DNA from 4 places in the Salinicoccus sp. CNSTN-B1 genome. Region 1 is predicted to be linked to each of the others. Evidence: riboswitches for the same ligand, from Rfam matches in the RefSeq annotation. Region 1 holds a riboswitch; each other region holds the start of a gene.

The links. A riboswitch is a leader RNA that binds a small molecule or an ion and turns the genes downstream of it on or off. The one in region 1 is predicted to bind S-adenosylmethionine.
Region 2: it holds a riboswitch for S-adenosylmethionine, as region 1 does, so the genes downstream of both, ACYF68_RS02890 (Na+/H+ antiporter NhaC family protein) here and ACYF68_RS12385 (methionine ABC transporter ATP-binding protein) in region 1, are expected to answer to the same signal.
Region 3: it holds a riboswitch for S-adenosylmethionine, as region 1 does, so the genes downstream of both, ACYF68_RS09235 (ATP-binding cassette domain-containing protein) here and ACYF68_RS12385 (methionine ABC transporter ATP-binding protein) in region 1, are expected to answer to the same signal.
Region 4: it holds a riboswitch for S-adenosylmethionine, as region 1 does, so the genes downstream of both, metK (methionine adenosyltransferase) here and ACYF68_RS12385 (methionine ABC transporter ATP-binding protein) in region 1, are expected to answer to the same signal.

The regions. Positions count from the first base shown of each region.
Region 1 is NZ_JBTWMN010000004.1:2,105,285-2,112,941, forward strand. It holds gene ACYF68_RS12375 (MetQ/NlpA family ABC transporter substrate-binding protein) at 38-916, opposite strand; partial or broken gene ACYF68_RS12380 (methionine ABC transporter permease) at 955-1,643, opposite strand; partial or broken gene ACYF68_RS12385 (methionine ABC transporter ATP-binding protein) at 1,643-2,658, opposite strand; SAM riboswitch class I at 2,733-2,832, opposite strand; gene ACYF68_RS12390 (thioredoxin family protein) at 2,908-3,189, opposite strand; gene ACYF68_RS12395 (toprim domain-containing protein) at 3,140-3,547, opposite strand; gene gcvH (glycine cleavage system protein GcvH) at 3,613-3,993, opposite strand; gene ACYF68_RS12405 (Spx/MgsR family RNA polymerase-binding regulatory protein) at 4,057-4,419, opposite strand; gene ACYF68_RS12410 (thioredoxin family protein) at 4,551-4,868, shown strand; partial or broken gene aroD (type I 3-dehydroquinate dehydratase) at 4,900-5,675, opposite strand; partial or broken gene ACYF68_RS12420 (DUF488 domain-containing protein) at 5,785-6,131, shown strand; partial or broken gene ACYF68_RS12425 (Mur ligase family protein) at 6,258-7,613, opposite strand.
Region 2 is NZ_JBTWMN010000004.1:481,036-488,692, forward strand. It holds partial or broken gene glnA (type I glutamate--ammonia ligase) at 23-1,322, opposite strand; partial or broken gene ACYF68_RS02870 (AbgT family transporter) at 1,620-3,147, shown strand; gene ACYF68_RS02875 (hypothetical protein) at 3,168-3,350, shown strand; gene ACYF68_RS02880 (amidohydrolase) at 3,347-3,907, shown strand; gene ACYF68_RS02885 (M20/M25/M40 family metallo-hydrolase) at 3,982-4,335, shown strand; gene ACYF68_RS02890 (Na+/H+ antiporter NhaC family protein) at 4,391-5,602, opposite strand; SAM riboswitch class I at 5,763-5,860, opposite strand; gene ACYF68_RS02895 (NAD(P)/FAD-dependent oxidoreductase) at 5,951-6,970, opposite strand; gene ACYF68_RS02900 (hypothetical protein) at 7,082-7,324, shown strand; gene ACYF68_RS02905 (ABC transporter substrate-binding protein) at 7,297-7,657, shown strand, end outside.
Region 3 is NZ_JBTWMN010000004.1:1,555,908-1,563,564, reverse strand. It holds gene ACYF68_RS09255 (DNA cytosine methyltransferase) at 1-98, shown strand, start outside; gene ACYF68_RS09250 (AAA family ATPase) at 148-1,725, shown strand; gene ACYF68_RS09245 (LlaJI family restriction endonuclease) at 1,718-2,992, shown strand; gene ACYF68_RS09240 (IS30 family transposase) at 3,025-3,984, opposite strand; SAM riboswitch class I at 4,173-4,275, shown strand; gene ACYF68_RS09235 (ATP-binding cassette domain-containing protein) at 4,335-4,937, shown strand; partial or broken gene ACYF68_RS09230 (IS256 family transposase) at 5,190-6,196, shown strand; gene ACYF68_RS09225 (hypothetical protein) at 6,696-7,619, shown strand.
Region 4 is NZ_JBTWMN010000004.1:1,057,329-1,064,985, forward strand. It holds gene ACYF68_RS06365 (hypothetical protein) at 1-70, shown strand, start outside; gene ACYF68_RS06370 (hypothetical protein) at 1,114-1,377, shown strand; gene ACYF68_RS06375 (hypothetical protein) at 1,499-1,675, shown strand; gene ACYF68_RS06380 (hypothetical protein) at 2,359-3,651, shown strand; gene ACYF68_RS06385 (SH3 domain-containing protein) at 3,735-4,325, shown strand; gene ACYF68_RS06390 (hypothetical protein) at 4,479-5,360, shown strand; SAM riboswitch class I at 5,556-5,659, shown strand; gene metK (methionine adenosyltransferase) at 5,759-6,952, shown strand; gene ACYF68_RS06400 (nuclease-related domain-containing protein) at 7,142-7,657, shown strand, end outside.

The DNA of each region.
Region 1 (7,657 bases):
ATTAAAAAAGCGACAGCGTACGCTGTCGCCACTGTGGCTACTCTGCCGGAATGACTGCTCCTTCATAGTTGTCTTCGATGAATTGTTTGATTTCCTCTCCTTGCAGCACTTCAATCAATTTCTTTATATCATCGCGTTCTGCGTCTCCTGAACGTACTGCCACCAGATTTGCATATGGAGAATCACCCTCTTCAATGGCGATTGAATCATCCACTGGATTCAAGCCTCCGTCAAGCGCGAAATTCGAATTAATGATTACTGCGGGTGCTTCATTATTATTGTACATTTCAACCAAGAGTTCTGGTGCTGTCTGGTTGTTGAATTCGAAATTCTTTTCATTTTTGGTGATGTCATCAAACGTTGCATCTTCAATATCGATGCCTTCTTCGATTTCGATCAGCCCTGCGTCTACAAAGAATGACAGGAAGCGTCCCTCTTCAGCCGGGTTGTTGGAAACGAGAACGGTTGCGCCATCTGGCAAGTCTTCTAGTGCATCATAGTCTTTCGAATAGACGGCCATAGGTTCTATATGGATGTTCCCTGCACTTTCTAGATCATAATCGTGGGATTCCTTTTCCGTTTTGAGGTACGGTGTGTGCTGAAAGTAGTTTGCATCGACTTCCTCATCCGCTAAAAGACGGTTTGGGGTAGTGTAGTCATTGACGATTGAAATATCAAGTTCGATTCCTTCTGATTCAAGCAGGCTGGCTGCCTTTTCAAGAATTTCGGCGTGTGGGGCGGGAGAAGCGGCTATCGAGAGTTTTCCGCCAGCCTCTTCAGTTTCTTCGTTTTCACTTGTTTCAGCATTCTCTGCACTTTCCTCGCTGTCATCTGAAACGGCATCTTTGGAACCACCGCACGCTGTCAGGAGAATTGCAAATGCCAGCAGGGTAAAAAACAATAGATATTTTTTCATGATCAATTCCTACTTTCCAATTGTATTTATAATGATGGCTATCTTTTATCCACAGTTTTGGCGGTGAAGTCTCCAATGAACTGGATGATAAAAACGATTATCAATATTATTATCGTTGCGACCAGAGTGACATCGCTCTGGCTTTCTGGTAAAACCGACCATGTAGGCAAGGTTGCCCAGCCCACCGGCTCCGATGACTCCTGCAATGGCAGTGGAACCGACCAGCATGATCGCCGTGACTGTGATTCCTGATATCAATGCCGGCAGAGACTCCGGCAGGAGCACTTTCCTGATGATTGTCCAAGTGCCTGCCCCATGGACTCCGCTGCTTCAATTACACCTTTGTCAATCTCTTTCAGCGCTATTTCCACAAGTCTTGCATAGAAGGGGGACGCCCCAATGATCAATGCCGGCAAGGCACCTTGGGAGCCCATGATGGTGCCCATCAACACTTTAGTGAATGGTATCAGCAATATGATTAATATGATGAACGGTATAGCCCTAAACAAATTGACGAGGAAAGCCGTTACGCCATAGATCGGCGCACTTGCTACATGCTCTTTCTTGGATGACAAGAAGAGGATGATGCCTAGAATCAGGCCGAAGACGAAGGTGAACGCGGTGGAAACTACCGTCATATAGAGGGTTTCCTGTGTAGCTGTCCACACATTCCCCACCTGACATTCTCAAAAGAGAGCATTTCCTGGAATGCTGCCACAAAATTCATCATTGCTGCTCCACCTCCACTGTTACATCGTGCTCGGCAAGCTCCTTACCAAGAAGCCCCAACTTCTCTTCGTCCACTTCTATGGCAACGTAGAGGTGACCGTAGGATTCGTTGTTGGTCCGCTTGATGTTGCCAGACAATATATTCAAGTCCAAGTTGTATTTTTTGATGACTTGGGAAACGATGGGCGCCTTGGACTGGGACCCGACAAATCCAAGCTTCAGAATCTTTGAAGCTGGGAACATCTCTTTACCTCTTCAAAAGACAGTGCTGATTCTTCATCATTGATATCGTCTTTGACAAATCGTTTCGTCACGCTATGTTCAGGATTCTGGAACAATTTTATGATCGGTCCCGTTTCAACTACCTTGCCGTTCTCCATGACAGCACCTCTGTCACAGATTTTACGGATCACATGCATTTCGTGGGTAATCAGAACAATAGTCAAGTCCATTTCATCCCGAATCCTGACCAGCAGATCCAGCACTTCATCGGTCGTTTCCGGATCGAGCGCGCTTGTCGCCTCATCGCACAGCAGCACTTCGGGCCGGTTGGATAATGCGCGGGCAATCCCCACCCGTTGCTTCGGCCCAACAATTGGCTTGGATGATTATCTTCACGCCCCACCAATCCGACCAAAGCAATCAGTTCAGCGACTCTCTTCTCACGCTCCTTTTTTGGCACACCGGCAATTTCAAGCGGAAAACTGATATTTTCAGCGACCGTCCTCGACAGAGAAGATTGAAATGCTGAAAAATCATAGAAACTTTCTGACGTTTTTTCCGAAGTGCAGGACGCGTCATCGAAGTGAGGGCATCTCCGCTGATTACCACGTCACCTGAAGTTGGCCGCTCGAGGCCGTTAAGCAGCCGGATCAGTGTGGACTTTCCAGCCCAGAGTAGCCTATCACCCCAAATATCTCTCCCTGACGGACATGCAGATCCACCCCGTCCACTGCTTTTATATCTGCAGCTTTAGTCTTAAATGTTTTGGTCGCTTTTTTTATGTCTATCATCATGCTCCACTCCTGCCTATAAAAATAAGAAAGCCTACTCAAAAAATGAGTAGGCTTCTGGTATGATCCGCAGCCTCTCATCTTCGATCCTAAGATCTAGTGAATTAGCACCTTGTCATAATGACGGTTGCCGTGGCTTCATAGGGCACTTCCCTCCACCACTCTTGATAAGAGTCTTGTTATTCGATTGTTAACCATGATAGCACCAGTCGGTCTAGGCGTCAACAAAAAATTCTTCTAATTTTTCTGTCAAATGGGGACGGAGTGAAATGCATAGATTTCTTCCTTCAACTCCCCATTTTTAAAAAGGAGCAGTGCTGGCGCAGAGCGGATCTGATATGTCTCAATCAATTCTTTTTCATAATTCAAGTCCACTGCTGTATAGGAGAAGTTTTTCATCTCTGCCACTATGTCCAGCATCTTTTCAGCAATTCGGCAATTAGCACAGATTGGCGCATAGCAGTACAGGATGAAAGTGTCTTCAGCTTGAATACGACTGATTATATCGATTTTTTCGGAGGATTTCTTCATTTTCGAACTTACCTTTCATGAGCAGTCTTTCATCAACGTAAAATCCATGGTGTGCGAGCAACATCGCCAGATAATCAAGTGGACACCGACTCACTTCACCATAGTTCGAATCTATATAAACGTGCGTGCCCTCACTAATGTGCCTTTTGAACCACTGCCTGATCTTTCTGCCTTCCTTGTCTGAATCGGTCAGGATATAGACATCAGAGCCATTCGACTCTTCCAGGATCTCATCCAACTTGGAGATTCCCATGGTACCATGCGTACATATTATATGTACAGGCTCCACCAGTACTTCCTCGATGCGGTGCTTATCTGTTTTTCCCTCTACAATGAGTATTTTATCAGAAACCTGCACAGCCATCACCTCTGGTTCATGATAGGTTTTAAAAAACTCTGGACAATGTCCAGAGTTCAAGTGTTCTATGCGTCTACCATTTCATCATAAGCATCCGCATCCATCAGCTTATCGACTTGTGAATCGTCGGAAAGTTCGACAACAAGCATCCAGGCCTTTTCATAAGGAGATTCATTGACGAGTTCAGGGCTATCTTCCAGCTCTTCATTGATTTTGACTACTGTACCACTTACCGGTGCATATAATTCAGATACTGTCTTAACTGATTCTACGCTACCGAATGATTCCCCAACTGTAATATCGTCACCTTCAGCAGGGAGCTCGACGAATACGATGTCCCCGAGTTCTGATTGTGCAAACTCAGTGATGCCGAGTGTTACTTTACCATCTTCCACCTTGACCCATTCGTGGTCTTCTGAATACTTGAATTCTTTTGGTGATGCCACAATAAAAACCTCCTTTTTCTTATACACATATATATTCTCACATACTTTGCCATTTAAGCAAGGTTAATCACCCATATCAAAAGTTCTCCTATACTCTGCCTCTTTAAAACCGAGCAGGACGGTTTCTTCGTGATAGAGCAACGGCCGTTTTATGAGTAGCCCGTCCGCCTCCAGCAGGCTAAGCTTCTCGTCGTCGGATAAAGTATCAAGGCGCGTCTTGAGATCCAGTTCCTTGAACTTTTTTCCACGTGAATTAAAGAATTCATCCAAACTTTTTCCCGATTTCTTGGCCATTTCCGATATTTTCTCTCCGGATGGAGGATTTTTCACGAGATCGATATCCTCAAAAGGGATATCATTCTCTTTCAAGAAGTTTTTGGCCTTACGGCAAGTCGTACATTTTGGATACTCATACAATATAGTCATCAATTTCCTCCAGTAGTTTAATTATAAGATATTGTTTTCAAGTTTTCTATGGGTGTTGGGGCCTGGCATAATTTCATATTATAAAAAAAGATGGTAGACTGAAACATATCGATATATAAAGGAGTATGATTATGAAGCCGATTACTGCATACGATGATTACAGCCAAAAAATTCAAGGTGATGATAAGATCATCATCAAGTTTTTCGCGGACTGGTGTCCGGACTGCACGCGCATGAACATGTTCATCGATCCCATCTTGGAAGAATACAATCACATTGATTGGTATGAACTGAATCGGGATGATGTGCCTGAAGCTGCGGATGAAAATGATGTCATGGGGATTCCGAGCCTGCTTGTTTTCCAGAACGGCAAGAAGCTCGCCCACCTGCATTCTGCAGATGCCAAGTCACCTGAATCCGTCCAGGAATTCCTGAAATCAAATATATAATCAAGTAAAGTGCCCTTCCGAGGCACTTTTTTTATTTATCTTCCTCAAACAACCTAAGGTTTTCCTTCAGATCCTCTGCATGAATCTGGCCAGGTGCAGCTTTGTGAAGTATGTAACCGTAGGTTAGGCATGAACCGAAAACTCCGCCGGCCACCCTGGTAATCTTCCCGAGTTCCCCCATTGCGATGCCGACCACCCTGCAATCAAATTGTTGACGGGCATCATGGACTGCACTCAATATGCTGAGGACATCACGTCCCCGACTGGTTGGTAGGCCAACTTTAAAATGTCTCCTCCGCTTTCGAGCATATCCCGATATGTTGCCATCATTTCGTCAAAGTGGGGAGTGTCCTGAAAATCGTGCTGACTGAGGATGATGCCTATCCCCTTGGATTTCGCGCGTGCGACGAGGTTATCGATGATGTCTTCGTACATGAAAAATTCAATATCCACCATATCGATGCTGCACCGTTCCATCACATCAGCAAGCAATGATTCATATTCAGCTGCCGTCTTTTGGCCTTTCCCACCTTCTTTTAATGTCCGGTACGTATAGATGATCGGATACCCGGCCATATGGCTTGTGATATATTCGACCATTTCTATATGATCTTCACGGCTCAACGCATCAAATGCATCACTCCTGATTTCAAGGATATCGAATGCACTGGTGTTCCTCCTTGCCGCTTCCATTTCCTCATCAATCATTTCCTTTGAATTACCCGAGAAGGATACAACCACCTTCGGCATGCCCGCTCCGATATCTACACCTTTAATATTCATAGTAATCCCCCACGTTATCTTCATTTACTTATACATTAAATAAAATGGATAAAAATTTCAATTATATATCCATTTTATTTTTTATTTGTTTGCCCTCATACAATAAAGGGCACGATCATAATGAGGTGATATCATGTTGAAAACAAAAAGGGTGTATGACGATTCTTCCTCCCAGGACGGAAAACGCATTCTGGTCGATGGAGTGTGGCCAAGGGGCATCAAAAAGAAGATCTCGACCATGATGAATGGCACAAATCACTCGCTCCTTCAAATGACCTTCGGAAGTGGTTCAACCACGACCCGGAAAAATGGGAGACGTTCAAGAAAGATTACTTCAAGGAACTCAAAGAACACAAAGAGCTTCTCGAAACACTCCGGAAAGAAAGTGACGGTCATAATGTCACCCTGCTGTACAGCGCAAAGGACACGCAGTACAATCAGGCTGAAGCCATCAAGGAATACGTAGAAAATATGCGATAGGCCCTTCAATAAGGGTCCTATCTTTTTATTCTGCTTCCCGCTAATATATTTTGAAATGAACTCCCGATCATCATGCTCCACCATGGCGCCCCGGTAATTCTGGGGTTCGTTGATCCCTGTCAACAGAATCAGGGTATCCTCTCCTGCGTGTTCAATCGCCTGCACAATACCTTCCTGCCTTGAGAACGCAGTGATTATTTCCATATCATTGTAGCTTTCCGGCAAGTGCCTCTCCATCATCTGGACGATCGCTTCCTCATCTTCGTAGCCGACTTGCTCTGCTGCCAGGATAAGGCAAGGGACATTTTGCGGCACCATTTCCATAGTCTTCCTGATTTTATCCTGTCCCCTTAATCCGATGCCCGTCACCATGACCATCAGATTTTTGGCCTTTGCCTCCGCATACTTCATCGCATTCGATATGGACTCATTGATGGCGACGGGGGTATGGGCAAAATCCAGGATGAAGTCATAATGCCCTTCTGAAAACATTTCGAACCGATGCACCGGTGCCTGGATGCCTCTTGAAGCTTCTGTGACAGCATCAGCTGAAAAACCTGCCTCCACAAGTCCGAAGATAGCAGTAGCCAGATTGATGTAATTATGTTCTCCAATGAATCCTGGTGAAACCGTATAGCTCAATCCGCCGATGTTTAGATTGATGTGGTCAGGCTCTGTCCGATAATGATAATAGGCGCCTCCAAGCTTGGAGAAATGCCTCCCTTGGCGCGTCAATGAAGCATACTCCGGTACATCGGCATTCGCCATGATACATGTACTCCGTTCAGCCAATTTCAACTTCGCTGCCAAATATCCCTCTACAGTTCCATGGTATTCGAGGTGTTCCGGACTGAAATTATTGAATATGGCCATATCATTCCAGATAAAATCAGTACGCCGCTGATCCAGGGCGATCGACGTCGCTTCATAGACGATGTAGTCATAGTCACGATCGGCGAAATGTTTGATGATTTCAGCGAACTCCAGATGCATTGGTGTGGTTGGAGTAGTATGTCGGAACGGCACTTTCTGGTAGGCATCGTCAAATATTCCAAGAGTACCCACAGTTGCCGTTCTGCAACCGAGGTTAGACAGTAGCCTGCCGATGAAATGACTGACTGTCGTCTTCCCGTTCGTGCCAGTGACTGCTATATATTTAAGTTTTTTTATAGACTTACCATAAAAAAATTCTGCCATCTTATTCGCGGCTTTCATGAAATCCTCGACATATACTACAGGCACGTTTCTGTCATCAAAACGGCCGACCTCAAAATCCGTGATGATGAAAGCAGGAGTATTGGCTGAAGCAGCATCAAAATAATGCTCTGAAGTTGCAGAGTTTTTGAGCATGAACACATGACCCGGTTCAATGTCCTGGTACATTGATGTGATCCCTGAAACCGACTTCTCCACCCTATCCTCCATATTTATACTTTTTAACAATTGCTCCCCTAAAGCATCGACTATTTCATTTATCTTCATCTAAGACCCCTTTGTCTTTCCTATTTACTCATTTTACAACAATA
Region 2 (7,657 bases), 1.6 Mb from region 1:
TTTATAGGCGGTTTCCACTTTTTTAGTAATGCTTCAGATACTCATTGAGTTCCCAGTCGGTGACTTGTGCGCTGTATATTTTCCATTCGAGTGATTTGTTGTCATGGAACTGCTTATATATGTGATTACCGAGTGCTTCTTGGATGACGGTATCCTCTTTAAGCGCTTTAAGTGCGGTGTAGAGTGTCGTCGGCAAGTCTTCTACATTTTCGACTTCCCGCTGTTGCTTCGTCATTTCATAGATATTTGCATCTACGGGCGTGTCGAGTTCGGTTTCGTTTTTGATGCCGTCAAGCCCGGCATTCAAGACGACGGCTGTCGCGAGATACGGGTTGGCGGAAGGATCCAGGGAACGTACTTCCGCCCGTGTCGCAGCCCCGCGGGTGGAAGGTATGCGGAGGAGTGGTGAACGGTTGCGTCCGCTCCATGCGATATAACGCGGTGCTTCAAAGCCTGATTGGATGCGCTTATAGGAATTTACAAGCGGGTTGCACACGGCAGTATAGCCTCTAGCATGATTGAGCAAGCCCGCCATGAAGTGGCGCATCTCTTTACTGAGACCGAATTCGTCATTCTCATCATAGAAGGCATTTTTGCCATCCTTGAACAATGAAACATTGTAGTGCATACCACTGCCTGACTGGTTATCGATTGGTTTCGGCATGAATGTGGCATGCAGATTGTAACGTCTGGCAACAGTTTTAGCGACAAGCTTGAATGTCTGTATATTATCGGATGTAGTGACTGCATCTGAGTATTCGAAACTGATCTCCTGCTGGCCTGGGCATTCTCATGGTGGAACATTTCGATATCAAAGCCCATCTCTTCAAGTGTACGTGATATTTCCCGACGGCATTCCTCACCGTCATCCATCGCGGCCAAGTCAAAATAGCCACCTTCGTCGCTTGGCTCGGTTGTAGGTTGGCCGCCTTTATCCAACTTGAACAGGAAGAATTCCGGTTCTGCACCAAGATTGAACCTGTCATAGCCCATCTCTTGCATTTCATTGACTACACGCTTCAAATTCGAACGGGGATCTCCTTCGAACGGCTGTCCATCAATGCAGTAGACATCGCAGATCAGTCTGCCGATCTTAGTATCATCTTGTGACCAGGGAAGATGACCCAAGTATTCAGGTCGGGCTTAAGATACATGTCGGACTCCTCCAGGCGCACAAAACCTTCAATGGAAGAACCGTCAAACATCATTTCTCCGTCCAATGCCTTATCCAGTTGGCGGGAAGGGATCTCCACGTTTTTGATGTGACCCAAAATATCTGTGAATTGAAGCCTGATGTACCTCACATTTTGTTCCTCAGCCATCTTTAGAATATCTTCCTCGAGTACTCGGTCATAAAATTAACACACTCCTATGTTATTTGGTGCCGACCTTACAATCGACACGTTTCTATACATGTTTACCTCAACAATGGGGTGTCCAAACATTGAGACTGAATTTTTATCGAATAATTCTGATGGTTACCAAAGGGCTTCGAATATTCGAGGTGTTATCTTCTCAACCATCTATTTTTAGAATATTAAAATAACCGTTGTGATTTCCTTTGATATTTGGAATAATGAAACTATTGTCAAAAATTCTAACTGAAGGGGCGGTGTTTTATGGAAGATAATCAGAAGAAAGGCCTGTTCAGCCGCTTTCTCGATATCGTCGAGCGGGTCGGAAACAGGTTGCCCGACCCGATTGTGCTCTTTATCATACTCATGTTCATCATCCTCGGTGCATCATTCGTTGGGGGCATGATGAATTGGGAAGCTGAAAACCCAGCGGATGGTGAAACGATCCAAGCGGTGAACCTGCTGAATGGAGAGGGGATCGTCCGCATATTCACTGGAGCAATCACGAACTTCAGTGAATTTCCCCACTTGGCATGGTGCTGGTCGTCATAATCGGTATCGGCATCGCCGATAAATCAGGCTACTTTGAGACTGCAATGAAACGTGCGATCGAAGTGTCGCCGAAGGCGCTTATACTCCCGGCCATTATCCTCGTCGGCATACTCGGCAATGTCGCCGGTGATGCAGCGCCGATCATCCTACCACCCATCGCGGCGATGGTGGTCATGAAGCTTGGCTATCACCCCTTTGTCGGGCTGGTCATGGCTTATGCCGCCTCTCTGGGGCATTTGCCGCCAACCTCATCCCAGGCATGACGGAGGCGCTGGCGATTGCGTTCACAGAACCTGCGGCCCAGCTGATTGCGCCGGATTACACAGGCAATATATTGATGAACTACTATTTTACAGCAGTTGCGACTTTCTTCCTGCTGTTCATCGTCTATATCGTAACCAAGAAAATCACGGTGCCTCGCCTCGGTACATATGAAGGGATGGAGACGGCTGATCATCAACCCCTTGAAAAGAAAGAAATTACAGCGTTGCGGTGGGCCAATATTTCTGCGTTGCTGACTTTCGTTGTATTCATGATTTTTCTGTTGCCGGAAAATGGGATTTTCCGTAATGCTGAGACAGGCTCAATCATCCAGGAATCTCCTTTTATGGATTCGATCATTTTCATACTGACCATCTTCTTCTTTGTGCCTGGCTTGGTCTATGGAATGAAGGCGGGGACCGTCCGGTCGACCAAAGATTTCGGCAGCATGCTCGGTTCGGCGATGGGGACGATGGGAAGCTACATCGTGCTTGTCTTCTTCGCCGCCCAGATGCTCGCTTATTTCAGCTGGAGTAACCTGGGGCCGATCATTGCGATAAAGGGCGCAAACTTACTGGAAGCGGCGAATGCCTCCGGCATCCCTCTCATCATCGGTTTCATATTACTGGCAGGCCTCATCAATCTGCTTATCGGCAGCGCCTCTGCAAAGTGGGCAATACTGGCTCCGGTCTTCGTTCCGATGTTCATGCTGCTCGGCTTTGATCCGGCCTTCACCCAAATGCTCTACCGGATTGGGGATTCATTTACGAATCCTATTACTCCAATGTTGCCTTACTTACCATTGCTGTTGGCTTTTGCGCAAAAGTACGACAAGGACGCAGGACTAGGTACTTTGCTGTCAGCGTTGCTGCCATATTCGATCGTATTATTCTTTGCCTGGACGATCCTGCTGATTGTATGGTATTTGATCGGCATCCCTCTGGGTATTGATGGACCAATCTACTTGCCTGAAAAATAAATATCAAGGAAGAAATGGAAATGAATGTCAATCAACAGATAGAAGCAGTTATGGGAGCAGTCAAAGAATGGAGAAGGGAGATGCATCGTCATCCGGAAGTGTCGTTTCATAAGGTTTGGACGAGTGGATACATTGAAAAGGCACTCTCTGAAATGGGGGTATTGAAGTATCACGGCCGACTGACACAAGTGTCCTCGGCGTGATAAAGGGTGCTCATCCCGGGAAAAAGATTGGCCTCCGGGCGGATATCGATGCGCTTGAGATCCAGGAAGAGCGTGAAGACATCGATTTTGTGTCTGAAAATGAAGGGACGATGCATGCGTGCGGCCATGATGGCCACGCCGCCATTTTGCTCGGGGCAGCAAAAGTGTTGAGCAAAAACGTTGATCAGCTACATGGCACCATCTATCTGATTTTCCAGCACGCTGAGGAAGTGCCGCCGGGCGGGGCGCGCGAAATGGTGGCGACAGGGCTTTTCGATGAACTCGATTTCATTTATGGCCAGCATCTTTTCACACCGATTCCAACCGGCAAGATTGGCATCACCAACGGTGCAGTCACATCCAATTCAGATACTTTCGAGCTTAAGATCCAAGGGAGCGGCGGCCATGCCTCCCAGCCTGAAAACGCAATCGATCCGGTGGTGATCGGCAGTCAGATCGTCGCCCAGTTCCAGAGCATCGTTTCGCGGATTACTTCCCCTTGGATTCCGTGGTCATCTCTACGACGAAATTCAATGCAGGCACCGCAAAAAATATAATCCCTGATACTGCGATGCTTGAGGGCAGTGTCCGTACTATAGATGGAAATACACGGGAGTTAGTTAAAGAGCGGATGGAAAAAGCCATCGAAGGTGTATGCAGCATGTACAATGCGACGTTCAATTTCACCTTCAACTACGGCTATTCTGCTGTCATCAATAATCATGATATGACAGACCAGGTCAGAGAGATTGCAGTGGAGGAATTCGGTGGAGCCATCTTTGAATATCCGATGGCTATGGGCGGAGAAGATTTCTCGGCTTTCTCACAGAAGATTCCAGGGACATATGCCTTCATTGGTGCAGGCAGCCGCGAGAAGGATATGGAGTATCCCCACCACCACCCTAAGTTCGGCATCGATGAAGACAGTTTCAGCGACGGGGTCAAAATGATGGTCCTTGTCGCCTTGAATATGGGAAAACACTAAAATAAAGCAGCCCCTCCGCACGTCGATGACGCATGGAGGGGCTGCTTTATTTTCGTCAGGAATTCAACTTCTTTGGGAATCCGATGGCGATGGCGATAAGTCCAGAGATAAGCAGCATTGCTGGATAGATGGCGAACGGTATAAGGGCAATGGGTGAAATGCTGGCCAGCCCGGCCGCTGCAAGCATCTGTGCACCATAGGGGATGATGCCCTGGAATGCCGAGGCGAAAATATCGAGGATGCTGGCGGATTTCTTACGGTCGACCCCGTACTCATCAGCAATGTCACGGGCGAGGGGGCCTGTGATGATGATGGAAATTGTATTGTTGGCGGTACTCAAATCGGTCACGCTGACCAGGGTGGCAATGCCGAACTCAGCCCCGCGCCTAGTATGGATCCTGTCCGTAATGAAGTGGAGCAGGTAGTCGATTCCGCCGTAATGCTGGATCAGTGCGATGAGGCCGCCGATCAGTATCGTAATGACGGCAATCTCCTGCATGTTACCGATGCCCTCGCCGGCAGCGGCCATCAGCGAAGTCACTGTATAGGAACCGTCGGCAAGACCGACAATTCCTGCAAACACGATGCCGCTCAAAAGCACGAGCAGTACATTGACGCCGATCAGTGCGATGATGAGGACAAGCAGATACGGTAACACCTTAAGTAGGCTGTAACCCCCATCGCTTCCAGCAGTTGCAGATTGGCCGGACGAAATGAACCATAGTATGATCATCGTAATTATGGCACCGGGCAGGACGATCAGAAAGTTCGTCTTGAACTTGTCCACCATCTTCACCTCCTGGGATTGGGTGGAGACGATGGTCGTGTCAGAGATGATGGACAAATTATCCCCAAACATTGCGCCACCTATGACCGTCGCCACAGTCAACGCCAAAGCAAGGTCGGTTTGGCCTGCAATGCCGACGGCGATGGGGACCAGCGCGGCGACCGTACCGGTCGATGTGCCCATCGAGATGGAGATGAAGCATGAAATCACAAACAGGCCGACGAGCAGAAGGCTGCTTGGCAGAAAGGCCAGCCCGAAGTTGACGGTCGAGTCGACGGCCCCCATATTCTCTGCAACTTGTGAAAAAGCGCCGGCAAGCAGGAAGATGATGACCATCAGCATGATGTTTTCCTGTCCGGCACCCCGGGTGAGCACAGCGATTTTATCGTTCAGGCGTTCTTTTGGCTTGAGCAGCATGGCGGCGATGATGGCGATGATCACCGCGACGGTAATCGGCATGGCATAGAAGTCCTGCGCCACGATGCCGGTTCCAAGGAAAAGCAGTACGAAAACGAGCAGGGCAATAGTGCGAGGGGATTACCGCGGGTGTTTTTTGTCATAATCTATCACTCCAGATGGTTGGTGGTCTGAGAAAATAAAAAAGCCCTCTACATATGGAAGAAGAGGGCAATGATATCTCTTCTTATCTTTCAAGCATGACGCTTCTGGAATTGGCACAGTCCCTTGGGTGTTGCCGAGGCTTCATAGGGCCAGTCCCTCCACCTCTCTGGATAAGAAATTTCTCGATTTAATTTTAATCCACTCTACCTTTTTTTAGTTGGAGTGTCAATAGTGTGCGGCTGGAACCATATGATGGGCCTCGGGCCTTCATCGTCTGTTTTTGATGAGCTGTCTGTTCTTTTCCTTGAATATATCGTTATGGGAAGAGACCATGCCTTCTGCCGGCGCATCGGATTGAAGGAATTTCTTGGCGTGGTTCGCGGCTTGTGCCGCCTCTGTAAAACACCCTGCAATGAGGTGTACTTTATCGTCGTAGGTGATCTGGTCGCCACATGCAAATAATCCCGGCACAGGTGTATCGACGATATCATCAGTCAATATCATCTGGTGCTCGTTTAATGGAATTTTTCCCCTTAGCGCGTCGAGGAATGTGCAGTTTGATTCATATCCATGGCTGACCAGGACATCGTCGACATCAATCATGTGGCCGTTGGACAGGCGGGCAGCGGCAATTTCCTCTGTTATCTCATCAGGGATGAGGGCGTCGATCTGGCACTGCGGACACATATGGAGATTTTCTTTTTGGTGGAGGGAGGCGATCATCGCCTCGTGCCCCTTCATCTCTTCGCTCCGGTAGATCAAGGTGACGGATGACGCGATATTGCACAGCGCTTCTGCCCAGTCAATGGCAGTGTTGCCGGCGCCAGAGATGAGGATGTCACGTCCTTTGAAACGATCAAGGCGCTTGACTGTATAATGGAGGTTGCTGAATCCACCAGACTCCGCACCTTCGACTGTAAGTTTGACGGGCGAGAAGATGCCCCGGCCGGAAGCGACGATGAGCGTGCGGCTGAATAGCGGTCCTTTGTCTGTAGCCACCTCGAAATAATCCTGGTGTTGATGGATTGCTTCACATGTCGTAGACACATGGATTTCCGGATCGAAAGTCTTTGCCTGATCAATCATCTGCTGGCGGATCTGGTCGGCAGGCGCAGGCGCGACGCCTCCGATATCCCAGACCATCTTTTCGGGATAGATGTTGAGTTTTCCTCCGAGTTCGGGGTGATGATCGATGAGCTGTACGCTCATGCCACGCAATCCTGCATAGAAACTGGCATATAATCCAGCTGGCCCGCCTCCGATTATGAGTGTGTCGGAAATTTTCATAATATTTCACCCTTAGTCATTGAAATTTGCTTCTTGGTCATTTATTATAAAGTCATTGAGAATGATTATCAATATACAGCACTTAAAAATTTGATATAGGCGGGTACATATATGAAGAAAAGGCTTGGATTACTTATGGTTTTCATTGTAATGTTGATGGCAGCATGCGGAGGCGGCACCTCCTCGGAATCAGACTCTAATGGAGAAACATCTGACGCGAAAGAAGAAACTTCAGAATCCGGCACAGAGGATAAAGAAATGGTTTCCTATACGACCGATGCGGGCGAAGAGGTCGAATACCTGAAGACCCCCAACGCATCGTCATTTTGGCGACGAGCTATTTCGGCAATCTGATGCAGATGGACGCGAACGTAGTGGGCGTGCATGAGCGCGTTACAGAAAGTGAAGTGTTGAAACCTTATACTGAAGACATAGAATTGATTGAGGAAGGAAACGTCGAGCAGGTCATGAGCTTGAATCCTGATTTGATTATCGCCTTCAATTCAGACCAGAACCTCGACAAACTGAAATCTGTGGCACCAACGATTCCAATCGACTATGCGAAGTGGAACTACCTGGATATCCATAAAGAACTGGCAGACATTACAGGTAATCAAGACAAGGCGGAGAAATGGCTGGAAGAATGGGATTCCAAGACGGAAGAAGCCCGACAAAAAGTTGAAGAAG
Region 3 (7,657 bases), 550 kb from region 1:
CCATTGTAGTAGATGTTCTAATGCACATATTGAAAGAAATATTAAAATCAGAAGACATAACCCAAAAAATTGAAGAACAACTTATATTGGATTTGTAAACCTTCTTAACTTAAGAAGGTTTACAAATATTTAAAAGGAGCTTTTATAATGGAAAGTATAAGACCATCTATCCCGAGTTACTATACAACAACACCTATGAAGTTTAAAAAAGTTGGTAAGCAGACTTCAAGTGGAGGAGCAACAATTTTTCTAACGCAGACTCGTGCAAACTATTCTACATACGAAAATTATTTTAATGATTTTAGTGATGACAATACATACAAAGTTGATATTGAAGGTTTAAAAAAATATATGTTTACAGTGAAATTTGAATATATTCTAAATATTATTCCTCCTGATGGACTAGAGTATAGTGGCGAAGTTACTTTAGATTATTGGAAGAAAAAGTTAGATGAATTGAAGCAATGTGATGAGAATAGGTTAAATATTAATGTGGAAAAACATATGGCGTCCAATGGAAGATTTTATATACGCACTCAAAATATACCTGATCAAGAACCTATTGTAACTCTTATAAGAAGTATAGTCGTCCCAGGAGTCAGTCAAATGGAGATAACTAGAGAGGAGACCGATGAAGAAAATAAGTTCATTTATTTTTTTAGGCCCGTTCTTACAGAAGATTTAAATAGTCATTTAAATTATTATAGTACTAGAGAAGATGTATTCGATAGCGAAGAATTTCCAAGTGAACCTGGAAAAAATTTGATTATATATGGTGCCCCTGGAACAGGGAAAAGCAACGAAGCTAACAAAATTTATTTTAATAAGAACAGTACAAGAGTAACTTTTCACCCAGAATATACATATCATGATTTTGTAGGGAGTTTCAGGCCTGAACCTTTATACAAAAAGGTAAGTAATCCGAATTATAGTCTTCTTACAGTAGATGGAGAAGAATTTCAAAAAGGAGAACCTTTAATTAATTATCAATTTGTTCCAGGCCCTTTTACCCTAATACTAGAAAGAGCATTAAAAGCAAAAAAAGAGAATTCTTCTGAGATGTTTAATTTAATAATAGAAGAAATGAACAGAGCTAATGCGCCAGCGGTTTTTGGAGATTTGTTTCAATTATTAGATCGTGATTCATTTGGTGAAAGTATATACTCGGTATCAAATTTAGAAGTTTTAAAATACTTGAGAAACTCAGATGTCCTCAACCAAGATGACAAAGAATTTAAATTACCTTCTAATTTAAATTTAATCGGTACCATGAATAGTGCTGATCAAGGTGTATTCGTAATGGATTCAGCTTTTAAGAGAAGATGGATATTTAAATATATGCCAATAAATTTAAATGAAGCAATTCACAAAAATGAATTAGTACCATATAATAATCAGTTTGTTAGATGGCATCAATTTGTTTCAAAAATAAATAATATGCTAGCAACTTTAGGTATACGAGAAGATAGACATATTGGCCCTTACTTCTTAAAACCAGGTGAACCCCAAAAAGCTGAAATGATATCAGATAAACTTTTGATGTACTTATGGGACGACATATTTAAAATGCAAAAAAGTAGTTTCTTTGCAGATGAAATAACCACTTTGTCTCAATTAATTAATGATTATAATTGTGGAAAACCCGTTTTTAAAATTGATTTTGAATTTTTAGAAGAGGAAGAACATGAAGAATTAAGTAACGAAAGAGATTATGAGAATGAATAACTATATATTTTCAGAAGAAAATTATTATCTGCATTGTTTTGTAGAATTGGAAAAATACGAAAAATATGAATATTACGATTTATTAGATATGAGTTGGTTTGAAGAGGGACTGTGTATCCTTAAAGAAGATAAGCTTATTTTTTATTGTACTGGAGTGCTTATCAATAAAAACATAATCTATATAATTTTCCCTAAGGGATATTCATTAGCGGATGATACAGATATATTAAAAAAACATGCTAAAATTTTAATGAGAACTATTAATAAGTATCAGGAGAATTTATTACCACATTTAAAAACAGAATTTTGGGAAGGTGTAGGAGACAATTCTAATATACTTTCCGCTGCAATGTGGTTGATTGAGGACTTCGAAGCAAATGGTTTGATTCAATTTAGAGAAATAGAAAATAATATTAATTCGAGTAATAATATTAATTGGTCTAGGACCATTAAAGAATCTTACCCAACTATATCGAATGGGCAGCCAATCTACTTAGATTTAATAACTAAAAATCACAAACAGATAAGTCATCAGATAGAATTGTTACATCGATATGCTATTTCTAAAAGTATCAAAAATTTCGGATGGTTTTTAGGAGTTACTGATTCATATATAGATGATGTAGAATTAAATATTGATATAAATCAATTAATTTATCTATTAGACATGGAAATAAATAGAAGTTATGAAGAGCGTAGGCTTATTTTGCTTTTAAAGTTAAAAGAATTTCTATTAGGAGTCGGAAAAAATAGTATTGGAAATAATTTTAAAATTATAACATTCAATTTTCCGTGGATATGGGAAGATATTTGTAGAAGTATATTTAAGAATGACTCTGATGATACTCCAAAAATGCCTAAGCCATACTGGGAAGTATCCGGGGATATCGCTGAAACTTCTCAAATACCTGATATAATGCTTCGTGAAGATGAAACACTTTATATTCTCGATGCTAAATATTATACAATAAAGTATGCACCGAGAAAATTGCCAGGATGGTCGGACTTAGTAAAGCAATATTTTTATAGACACTCTTTAATGGATAAAGAAAGTGAGATTGTAAACGTTTTTATATTTCCAGGAAGTACGAATGATGTGATTAGTTACTTAGGCTACTCCTCTGTCAAGGATCAATTAGATCTAGGTGTTATTGAAGGGTACGAACTAAACATTATTGAAGCAATGAGTGTATACATAGGGTCTAAAAACGAGATTGATATTAGAAAGAGGCTAATTAACAATATAAAAATTAGAAATCCAAATTAAACAAAGTGGTGCATTTATAATATTTTCGTTTGTCAAAATAAGCTAGACAGTTCCTTGTCACCCATGTAACTCAAAAAGACTTCCAACGGTGTACGGTAGTCCAATGATTTTCTTGGGATATGGTTTCTTCTGGCGGCAACCGATGAGGTAAAAGCTTGGTCGACCGTGTTGAAATCCATATCTTTAGGCAGGCCATCCCTTCTGAGCAATCCATTTGAATGTTCATTCAACCCTCGCTGTGATGGTGTGCCCGGATCGGCAAAGTAGATGGATAGATCATTTCGATTACTCATCGACTGCCAGTTGGAGAATTCTTTACCACAGTCGAAGGTGATCGACTTGAACAGGTTTCTAGGCATCTCTTGGCACCATGTATTAATGGCAGCCTCAATATCCAGTGCGGTTCTGCCTTTGGGTTTCAAGGTGATAATGGCTTTTGACAGGCGCTCGACCAGCGTGATGACGGCACTCTTGTGACGGACACCGACGATGGTATCGCCTTCTAGGTGACCGAATTCTTCATTGAAAGAGGGATAGTCATCTGCTCTTTCAGAGATATTTCGCCTGAAGGTCTGTCGGCCCCGGCGTTCCTGGTGCCCATTTGGTTTTCGCTTGCCTTGCATCGGCAATGTGGCCGCATCAAAAATGTCACGCTTGAACATCCGGTACAGCGTACGAATTGAACAATCAATCCGCATTTCCTGCCGACCCACAATGACATCCGGCGTCCAGCCCTGAGCCACCTGCTTTTCAATATACGCCTGTTGGTCGGCTGGCAGGACAATCCGTTTTCTACCACACCGCTTTTTGTTTTCTTGATAGCGCTGGTAATAGTCCAACGCAGTGTGCCCGTCCCTGAGATATGCGATGACATTATGAACCGTCTGACGGGCACGTCCAATCCGTTTCGCAATATGAGAAATCGGTGTGTCGTGATGGAAATGGGCTTCTATGATTACCAGTTCATCCGTGGTAATATGGGTATGGGTCATGCATGATCACTCCTATGATTTCTTTGGTCGGAAAACCATTTTGAGTGTATCATGCGTGACCTTTTTATGTGTCTAGCTTAATTTTACAATCGGCGACATTTAAAACTTTGTTCTATTAGAAGATTGATTATTTTAAAATATTGACAATTCATTTATCTAGAGTAAAGTGAAATTCATTCAATTAAATACATTTATCTAGAGAAGTGGAGGGATTGGGCCCTATGAAGCTTCAGCAACAGGCTGTTATGGCACTGTGCTAAATCCTACAAGCTGATGCTTGGCAGATAGATATCTTTAAGCCATTTGCATTTAGCAGATGGCTTTTTTTATTAAAAAAAGGATGTGGTGGCGTGGCTATTGAAATTACCGATGTCTCTAAAGAATATTTTGTTAAAGGGGAAAGGATAGAAGCTTTGAAAAAGACGACCCTCTCCATTCGTGGGGGTGAGATCTTCGGTCTGATCGGTTTCAGTGGGGCGGGGAAGAGTACCCTGCTGCGCCTGATCAACTTGCTGGAGCAGCCGACTACCGGCAGCATCAATGTTAATGGAACAGACTTAGGCAAGTTGGCTGGGAGGGACCTGCGTATAAAACGTCAGAAGATCGGCAAGATATTCCAGCAATTCAATCTGATTGAAACTAAAACGGTCTATCAGAACATAGAATTTGTGTTGAAGGCGAGCAGTTACGATAAGAAGAAGGTGCCATCGCGTATTGAGGAGCTGCTGGCGCTTGTGGGCTTAGGCGATAAGATGGACAGCTATCCTAAAAATTTGAGTGGCGGACAGAAGCAGCGTGTCGGTATCGCGCGGGCGTTGGCCAATGATCCCGAAGTGCTTTTATGTGATGAGACGACGAAGATGATTTTGAAACCGCTAAAGGGATATGAGAAGCGGTATGTGTGTTGGAAATGTCGGGGAAAGTTTAGTTATGTGGGTATAGGAGAGGATTAAAATTATTGAGAGCATAATTATTTTCTGATCAAATTAATATTGTAATATACCCATGGCCTTTTAAAGAGAGTGTAAAATAGTTTGTGTAAATGAATAAATAGAAAAAGGGTGTCCTTTTCTTGTAAGATTAAGTTACTAGACCGAATCTAAGAAAAGCGGACACCTCTATGAATCATTTTACATCAGATATTATTCAAGCTCTAGTAAAAAAGGAGATGTCACAGAATTCTTCCCCAGCACCTGGAAACGACGGTGAACTCATTGCTTAAAACCGAACTGACTGCGTTCTTGGATTATGAAAGGTATGACCGCGTGGGTTTCAATCCCGGGAACTCCAGAAACGACGCCTATTCCCGCACCCTACATATAGAATACGGGGGCCTAGAGATCGCCATCCCCCGGGACCGGAACGGAGACTTCAAGCAACAGACTGTTGCGCCCTATAAGCGCTCCAATGACACACTGGAATCCTTTGTCATCCACATGTTTCAAAAAAGGGTGACGATATCTGTGATCTCTCATCTGATTGAACGGATGTATGGGAACCACTATACGCCCAGACCATTTCAAACATGACTCAGGCGGTCACAGAAGAGGTGGCGATATTCCGCCAGCGATCATTATCCGAGCGGTATGTGTGTATCTGAATGCGACATTCCTGCCTGTAAAAGAGGGACGATTTCGAAAGAAGCTGTCTATATCGCTGTGGGCATTCGAGAAGATAATTCCAAAGAAGTCCTGGCTTATACCGTCGCGCCGACCGAATCTGCCCATGTCTGGAAGGAATTGATTGAAGCCATTCATGCACGGGGCGTGTCGGACGTCCTGCTCTTCATTTCTGATGGACTCACAGGCATCAAAGACAGTATTCTATTCATTCGGTGTTTTCAAAAGCGAAATACCAGACGTATTTCATTCACGTTGCACGCAACATTTCTCACAGGGTTCGTGTATCGGACCGCAAAGAAATCTGTGAGGACCTGAAGTCCTTGTATTGTGCCACTGACAAAGCAGACGCTTAGCAGGCTTTGGACGCGTTTACCGAGAAGTGAAAGAAATCTTACGCCAAAATCACGCAATCGTTGAAAGCCAATCCGAATCTGTTCACTTTTTATGATTTCCCCGAAGCAATGAGGAGAAGCATCTACGCCACAAACCTGATTGAGTCATTCAATAAGCAGATCAAACGGTACAGTAAGCGCAAAGAGCAGTTTACGAACGCGGACGCCCTTGATTGTTTTCCTGGTCACTCAATTTGAAGCATATAACCAACGATTTGCGACACGGTGCCATATTGGTTTTGACCAGGCCCGTGCAGAATTAGCTGAAATGTTCAGCGGATAATGCACACTACATGAACAGGAATGCCTTCATTTATACATAATTATTGACAGTCTCTTAACCTAAAACCTATGTCAAAATAAAAAGGATAATATAGCTAAATTAAATCAATATGAGGTTAATAAAATTTATTAACTTTAATATACTTTCAAATTTATGATTTGAAGACTAATTATAAATTCAAGAACTTGTGTTTAATTCAAAGGAGGTCATTAATTTTTGAATTTTGTGTAATTTAAAAATTGGTATATACTAAATATAATTAAAGTAGAGAAAAGGTGATTTCGATAGTTAATGTAAGGGTAAAATATTATGATAGTACAATGGATTATCTGAGTAAATCAGAAAATAAGTCTAAAGCATATTCTAAAAGTATTAGAAAAGCTGATCTTTATCGACATTCCGTGATGATGGGGGATGTCTAGAAAGTCTCCGGACAAAAGTGGTGTAATATTTTATGCAAGATTAATCGATATGTCTTTAAAAGAAGAAAATAATAATTATTATAAAGGTTATAGTTATAAAATAGCTGAAACTTCTAATAAAGGTAATATTTCTTTTTATATTGGAATGATTATTTGCAGATTATTCACTGAAAAAAAATACAATATTAAACGTGTATATCATCTAAAAGACGTTAGGTTAGCGGTCACTAGCACGACTGGCCAAGCTCCGGATTATTTTGGCCTAAAAGGTAACATTGCATATCTATTTGAATGTAAAGGATCAAGTGCAGAAAGATTTAAAAGAGATGTTATCGAAAACGCGAAAAACCAGTTAGAATCTGTATCTAAAGTTATACTAACATCTCATAAAAATAAACAAACCAAAACTAGCTGTACTTCTTTTAAAAGACAAGTTTTTTTAACTAAATTTAATAATAATGATGAGTTAGTAGTGGAAGATATTGATCCAAAAGAGAACAAAGGTGAAAATAAAATAGAACTTAATATAACTAGAAGCTACATTTACTATTATAATAATATAGTTGAGATTTTAATGGATAATAGAAATTTTAATGAAACACATTATGGATTAGATTACACTATGGTGGAGTTAGAAGGTTTCAAAATTGGTTTGTTAAGCAATTTCTATGAAATTATAAAACATCATCTTATAAATCATGTAAACTTTCAAGACCTAGAATCTAATAAATACTTATACGATAATATAAACAATGAAGAATTAAGTAAATATGAAAAGAACATAAACAATTTAGAAGAAGTTATTGAAGATCTTGATAATAAATACGAAACAGATATTCAAACCTTTAAAGAAAAAGTTGAAAAAGGAAAACAAAATATATCAGTCGGATTAGACGGCACATTATTAATTATATAAAGGTTTTTAAATTAGGAAAGATTATATATATTAAATTC
Region 4 (7,657 bases), 1.0 Mb from region 1:
AAATGGCGTAGTCTATAAAACTCAAAAAGCAGTGATTGAGGAAATAGAAAACTACTTGAAGAATATGTAATACATACTCAATTGAGGGTGAGTATAGCAAGATTAAAGAGTTTCAAATCGTTATTTGTGAATGTTTTAAAGGAGGTCGTTATGAACAAAGCGTATAACCAGACCATTTTAGCCCTTATATTATATTCGATTATATACGCAATTTTAGTATTTATTATCATTACTAGAGTAGATGAATTTATTGTTAGTACAATCTTAGCTCTGTTTCCTTTGATGTTTAAAAACTTCTTTGAGATTATATATGAAAACTTGTCATATCTTAATGACAATCATAATCATGAGCGAGACAAATCGGACTTGGAGTTAATAAGGTTCATAATAGACATAATTCATATGATTATACTAACCCAAATAATTACACAAACTTTACAAAGTTTCGAGAAATGGTCATTATCAATTCTATTTCTAGTAATCATGTTAATCTTACCAGTATTTAGTCTGGTACTAATCAGAAGAAGTTTAAAAAAGATGGAGAATTAAATCTCATTTTTATTCCTCTAGAGTCGATAAATATTTTCATTCACAATTTAGACACAATTTGTAAAGCAGGTGTTAGATAAGAGCATACCCTTGAGTAAATAGAGGAAATATAAAAAAATGTAAAAATACAAACCACGCAACCAGTTGGAAAAAAAGGACTTTCATGTACATATATAGTGAGAGGTGTTTTAGAAACCACTGACAAATTATGAGTGTAGCCACCTATTAGTATATGAGAGGGTATAGTGGACAACCTGTATATATAAAGTAGACATCTTAGTTTACTTTTACACTTTGAGCCTTAAATACCATCAATTTATCGAATGAAACTGGGTCTAGCCAGGTATTAGTATATGAGAGGGTCTTTATATCGAAAAAAAGGATAAACAGCTACTACTATATAATTGAGCTCCAAAAAGAGCTTACTCCATAATAAGAGACTCCTTTTTATTTTCCTCTATTATTTTTAATCAAACTCCTTTTGCAGCAGTCATTAATTTGACTGCTGTTTTTTAATGGAGAGATATGTAAACAATATTATACATTTTGAAAGGATAGATTAGTATGACGACAAGAAGTAGTTTGGAAGATGCAGTAACAAACAATTTAGCAAGGAAGCAATTTGAAGAGTGGTATGAGTTTAACAATCGTCCAAACCTTAAGTTGATTGCCAAAGACATGGGGATTGCTTACACCTCTTTAATCTCCTGGAGGAAAGGTAATAGAGAATTTGGATATGGTAGCTTAGTTAGAATCGAGAAGTACTTTAAGAAACTAGTAGACAGACAAGAAAAGAATTTAGAATTGATGAAAAATCTTATAGAGTAGCCATACACTTAGATGACGAGGCGTTACATAGAAGATAGAGTATTTGTTCATAAAATAGAAACGGCTCTCACAGCCCAGTTTAAATGGGCTACAAGAGCACTAAAGAAAAAGGATGATTTGAATGAAGAGAGAACAAGTTGAAACTAGAGATTTAGCATTAAGAAGTAAAACAAATGAAACAGTTGCTATTGCAAACAACATCAATTTAGAGCTCATTAAGCAGATGAAGATGATGAGTGACTCACTAGAAGAGATTAGAGCTATCAAAGAGAAAGCTAAGTATTCAGAAAACTATTGACAAATGGAGATGACTATGTTAATATAGAAGAGTTGCTATTATAAATTATACATAAATATAGCAATTATATCTTATATTACAATAATAAAGTATGATAAGTAGAATGTCAACAAGATAGTATCGCACAAACTTGCAATAATTCTTGTTCCATTTGTCATCATTCCTCCTGTTTTTGAATTGCCCCCCCTATTCAATGTCTAGCCTATTATATATATATACATTAGGAATTGATTTGGGGGGGCAATTGGAAATTACCCCTTATATTTGCTAATAAGTATCGCACAAACTTACAGTTTGCGCTCTTTCACACGCCAAGTATCGCTGAAAGTTGCAGTGGCACTTTCAAATCGCTCAAAAGGCGTGTGTTGCTCTTCCACTCTGCCTTACCTGCGAAGCACGACAACGAGTAAACTCTGAGCAACGAACCGAAGGTGAGTCAGAGGCTTACGAGTTGAAAGAGGATTTTACGAAGTAAAATTCGATACATGTTATAGACAATATTAAAGGAATACCAACCCCCCCCACAACTCATCCTAATAGTAATAATATATTAATAGGGTGAGTTGGGGGGAGTTGAGAATTAAGCCACACTAACTCAAGCCTATATAATTAGAGAGGGTATTATTTATATAGACCTGACTTAGTGTGGCTAACAACAATTAAAATTAAAGGAGATATTAAATATGATTAAAACTAAAGTAGAACATGCAATAGAGCTAGAAGGACAAGTATTGAGTAAGCCAGAAGCACTTTGGTACTTCGGGAATGAAGGTGAGATAAGGAATTACTTTAAGGGGAGAAAAAAAGAATTTACGGGTAACACCGCTAAAACTTTTAAAACTACCTTAGAGCAATATTTTGAGACAGTGGATGACACAGTAAAAGTAGGGCGAGGAAAAGGATATAAGCTAGGTACAGCTAGAAATCAGGTTGCTGAGAGAAATACAAAGAATGCTACCAACGGAAAATATAATCACTCTACAAAGCATCTAGATGCACTGATGCTAGCTCATCTTGAGCACAATTTGGCAAACGGACAAGAGATTCAAAAATCATTTATAAATTGGCTTGCAGAATTCAAAATGATTAATGAAGCACAGTTAAAACTCTATAAGTCTAGATACAATAAGACGGTGAGAAAAGATACTAATGAACTTCTTGAAAGCACAGTGGGGACAGCGGATTATCGTGTGCTAGACCACTCTTATAGATTTTTCATAGAAGATATAAGGAGCCTGAGAAAAGTCATGATGAATTCTCTAGCTAGAATGGAAAAAGAAGAAATCATTGAGACTTTCATAAGGCACAAAGCTTACTTGAATGAGCCTATTAAGAATACACAAGGAAAAGATACTCATGTAATTTCCATTGATGCTAAAACCTACCAGCAATATGTAGATGCTAAAAGAAAAATCAAAGATAAGTACAACCTTTCAGAAAATGATATAAATTACCGCACCTTTAAGCCTTCTGAAGAGACATTAGAAAATGTGAAGAAATACAAACGAGACTTAAGAAAGTTCCTAGCTGAAGAGATTGTCATCACTGACTCATATGGAACAAAAATCAATGTGTCTATTTCAAATCTCTGGGAAGAGTTGGCTATTGTTGTTAAGGCTTCTAAGAAAAAAACTATGGACTACCTACATAAATACCACTCAGAAATTCTAGTTGAGTATCAAATACATAAATATGAAAGATTTCTTTCTCTTAGGGCTTCCAACTATAGAAGCGATAGGACAGAAGAGAGGTTGAATAAAGCAGAGAAGAGCAAGAAGAAATATGTGAGTCATGAAATATTGAAAGACGAGCAGTACAACAACAATAAAGCATTCGGAAAAGATGTGGACAGTAGCACTAAATCAGCCTTGAAGTTTAAGGAAGATTTCATGAAAGCTATTGAAAAACTGGATAAGATATTCGGAGATAAATTCATCATTGATGAAGAGAAAATTAAGAAAGCGTTGAGTAAATAATTATATAAGTAACACAGTCTGAAGTGAGAGGCAGACTATAAACAAATGGAGAGACAACTTAAATTATAAAGGAGTCTCATATTATGACAACAACAACAAAAACTAAGAAGATAGATTATGATGAGTTTGTAAAAATGGCAGAAGAAAACAAGTTTAAGGTAGAGGAGGTAAGCTACAGTCATCTAATAACTGATATGAACTACGCAAGAAATGCTCACCCTTCTACTAAAAAGAAAGCTGATAGATTCAATACAGGGAAATGGTGTCCAGCAGTCATTCTTTATAACAAAGAGTGGTACGAATTTAAGAAGCGAGTTCAGGCAGAGCTTAATAGAATTAAGTCAGGCAAGAAGAAACCTGCCAAACCAAAGAAAGCAAAGAAAAAGAATACCTCTTCTAAGTGGAAAACTAACAGGCATGGCACTCAGTGGAGAACAGTTAGAGGTGTTTGGATTAATGGAAGCAAACCTATCAAGAAGCGTAAGGGCTCACCAAAGCTTAGCGCTCCATCTTCTGGTTGGATGAAGCCAGGTCAAAGACTGGATTACAGAGAGCAAGCTAGAGCCGATGGACACATTTGGCTGCTCGATTTGAAGTCTGACCAGTGGGTTCCAGTTAAGACTTGGAATGCTAGGTCTGGTAAAGTCGGTAGAGATTGGGGTACTTGGAAATAGAACTGTTCCTTTACATATAAGAGTTTAAATACTTAGCAAGATGATGATGATTCAAGATGAGAATTGGACTGGATACTCTTATGAGTGTTCAGTCCTTTTTTTGTGTTATTTTTTAAGAAAGAGGTGTTAAACTAAAGGAAAGGAGTGGACAGAATGGACGATTTTGGTAGAAAAATAAATAAGATGTTGGAAGATAATCAAAAAAGAATGGAAAAAATGAGCCAAGCTTTTAAGCCGATACAAGATAGGGCAGCTAAAGCAGTCCAAACTTTGAATGAGCACCAAGAGATACTAAATAAGTATCTTGTAAATATCTATGAAGCTTTTGAAGTGTTAAGTTCAATAGATGTTGATGAATTGAATGATAGATTTCACAAACAACTGAGTAATAATGGTTGGGCAGTAATTGTAGAGATTGCGTTTTTGGATATGTATGGAATAATGGAATATGAGGACGAAGATGAAGATGCTGTGGATGAGCAACAATTATTGAAGATTTTGTATGGAGTATTTGAAGACACTGAGGCAGATTTGGAAGCCAACCTGTGTAGATTTCTAGGTGAGAGCAATACGACCTTCATTAATAAGCAGTTCACATTGATGAGATTGGGCTACAGGTTGAACTCCATCCCTGTATTAATCATTTTGATTGAAAAGACCATTAAGAAACTGGCCGATAAAGATGGGGAAATTGTTCGGGTCAGTGAAATAAGTGGTCTTTTAGAAGCTCATATAGAGAAACTTGCTAATGAAGAAATAGATGATGAAGATAAACAGAAGCTCATCGACACCTACACCGAAGCTTTCAAGAACAATGTAAAAATAATTGAGAACACATTTGGATATTACGACCAAGAAAAACCTGATAACCACAAAGTGAAAAGCATCAATGAGATGGGTATCATAAATAGAAATCAAGTCTTTCATACTGCTATAGATTTGGATGATGCTAATGAAAACCATTTTTATAAGCTCTACTTCATCTTGATATTCCTTATGGAGATTCGTACATTGGAGGAAAAAATAAAACAGTAGAAATAAAGTGGATGGGTTTAATATATTTAATTTATAATTTGACGAACAACCACTTTATGTATAAAATAAAGATTAATTAATGAGAAGTGGTTAAATACTACTTTATACTCGATGTTAACAATCTCATATGCTACTTAACAAATATTATTACCTTGATTTGAAACCTCTCATCTAGTATATTATAGGTTAAGTTATCTCTTATCAAGAGCCGGTGGAGGGAACATACCCGATGAAGCCCAGCAACCTCTTTACTGAAGAAAGGTGCTAAAGGATGCAGAAGTGATTCTGATCGATAAGGGGAAGAGCGGAGCCTTTTCTCGTCTTATGGAGAAAAAGGCTCTATTTTTTTGCATTTTTGCAGTGGGAGATAGCTAATATACTTAAAGGAGATAAAGTTAATGGCAGAGCGTAGACTTTTCACTTCGGAATCTGTTACTGAAGGTCATCCCGACAAGATTGCAGACCAGATTTCCGATGCGATACTTGATGAGATACTGAAAGGGGATAAAGATGCCCGGGTGGCCTGCGAGACGGTGGTCAATACCGGTATGGCACTGATTGTTGGAGAGATAAGTACAAATACTTATGTAGATATCCCTAAAATTGTCAGGGAGACGGTCAAAGATATTGGCTATATCCGCGCTAAATATGGTTATGACTATAAGACGATGTCAGTACTGACGGGGGTTGATGAACAGTCTGAAGATATCGCCCAAGGTGTTGATGACGCTTTTGAAACGCGCGATTCGGCAACCATTTCAACAGGGGCAGGCGATCAGGGTCTGATGTTTGGTTTTGCGTGCGATGAGACAGAGGAGTTCATGCCGCTGCCGATCGCCTTGGCACACCAGCTTGCCAAGCGGTTGACAGATGTACGTAAAGAAGAAATCATCAATTATCTGCGGCCGGATGGCAAGACTCAGGTGACTGTGGAGTACGACGAAGAGAATAATGTAAAGAGAATAGATACCATCGTCATTTCCTCACAACACCATGAAGAAGTGGAGACGGAAAAGATCCGCGAAGATCTCATCAACCACGTCATCCGTGAGGTGGTGCCTGAAGAACTGCTTGACGCGGACACGCGTTATATCATCAACCCGACGGGGCGTTTCGTCATCGGAGGCCCCCAAGGTGATGCAGGATTGACTGGACGCAAGATCATCGTCGACACATATGGAGGATATGCCCGCCATGGTGGAGGCGCATTCAGCGGTAAAGACCCGACTAAAGTCGACCGTTCTGCAGCCTATGTTGCGCGCTATATCGCAAAAAACATCGTGGCAGCGAAAGTTGCTGCAAAATGTGAAATTCAGCTGGCTTATGCGATAGGGGTCAGCGAGCCGGTCTCGATCTCAGTCGATACATTTGGAACGTCTGAATATAGTGAATCGGATATCGTAGCGGTTATAAGGAAGCAATTCAACTTGTCGCCTGATGGCATCATAGATATGCTCGACCTAAAGCGCCCGATATATAAAGCGACGGCAAGCTATGGCCATTTCGGCCGTAACGACACGGAATTCCCATGGGAGAAGATTGATAAAGCCACTGCCATAAAGACGGAACTTGAGAGCGTCGCGATGAAATAAATGGATAGCCCCCTTCGAAACAGGGGGCTATATTACATAAGTGCGCTAATCCGGTATATTTATATGCAGGTACATTATTTTCCCTGAAAAGCGCGCTTTTCCCATGTAAAGATATATCATTTCCGGTATAATGAACGGAGTCTTAATTAAGACGGGAAAGTCAAACAGGAAAGGAATTGAGGAAAGTCCATGAATACAGATATTTTTACCAATCCGATATTCATCGTGGTGGCAATTCTGCTTCTTATCGTTGCAATTGCGTTCCTGGTCTATTATTTCAGGAATAGAGGCAAAGTGAAAACGCTCCAGGAGGAGTATGATAAAGAGAAGGACGCACTGGTCGAACAATATGAGGCCGATAATGCAGCCGAGCGCCAGGAACATGAAGAGAAATTGTCGTCAATCAATGAGAAATACCATGAAGAGACGACATTGCTCAACAATAAACTTTCAAGCCTGCGCCAGTTTACCGTGGACAAGGGAGAGTACTTGACCGATTTGTCACTCCTACAGCTGAAGGACCGCCTTGTGGCAGATGAAAAGATCAGGGAGACGGATATGTACATACTATCCAATGTGTATCTGCCTTCACGCAATTACACGAACACCCGTAAAATCGATCATCTGGTACTTACGCGGACGGGCATCTATTTGATCGACTCCAAATATTGGAGTGGGCATATACTGCATGGCGTCAATGAAGAG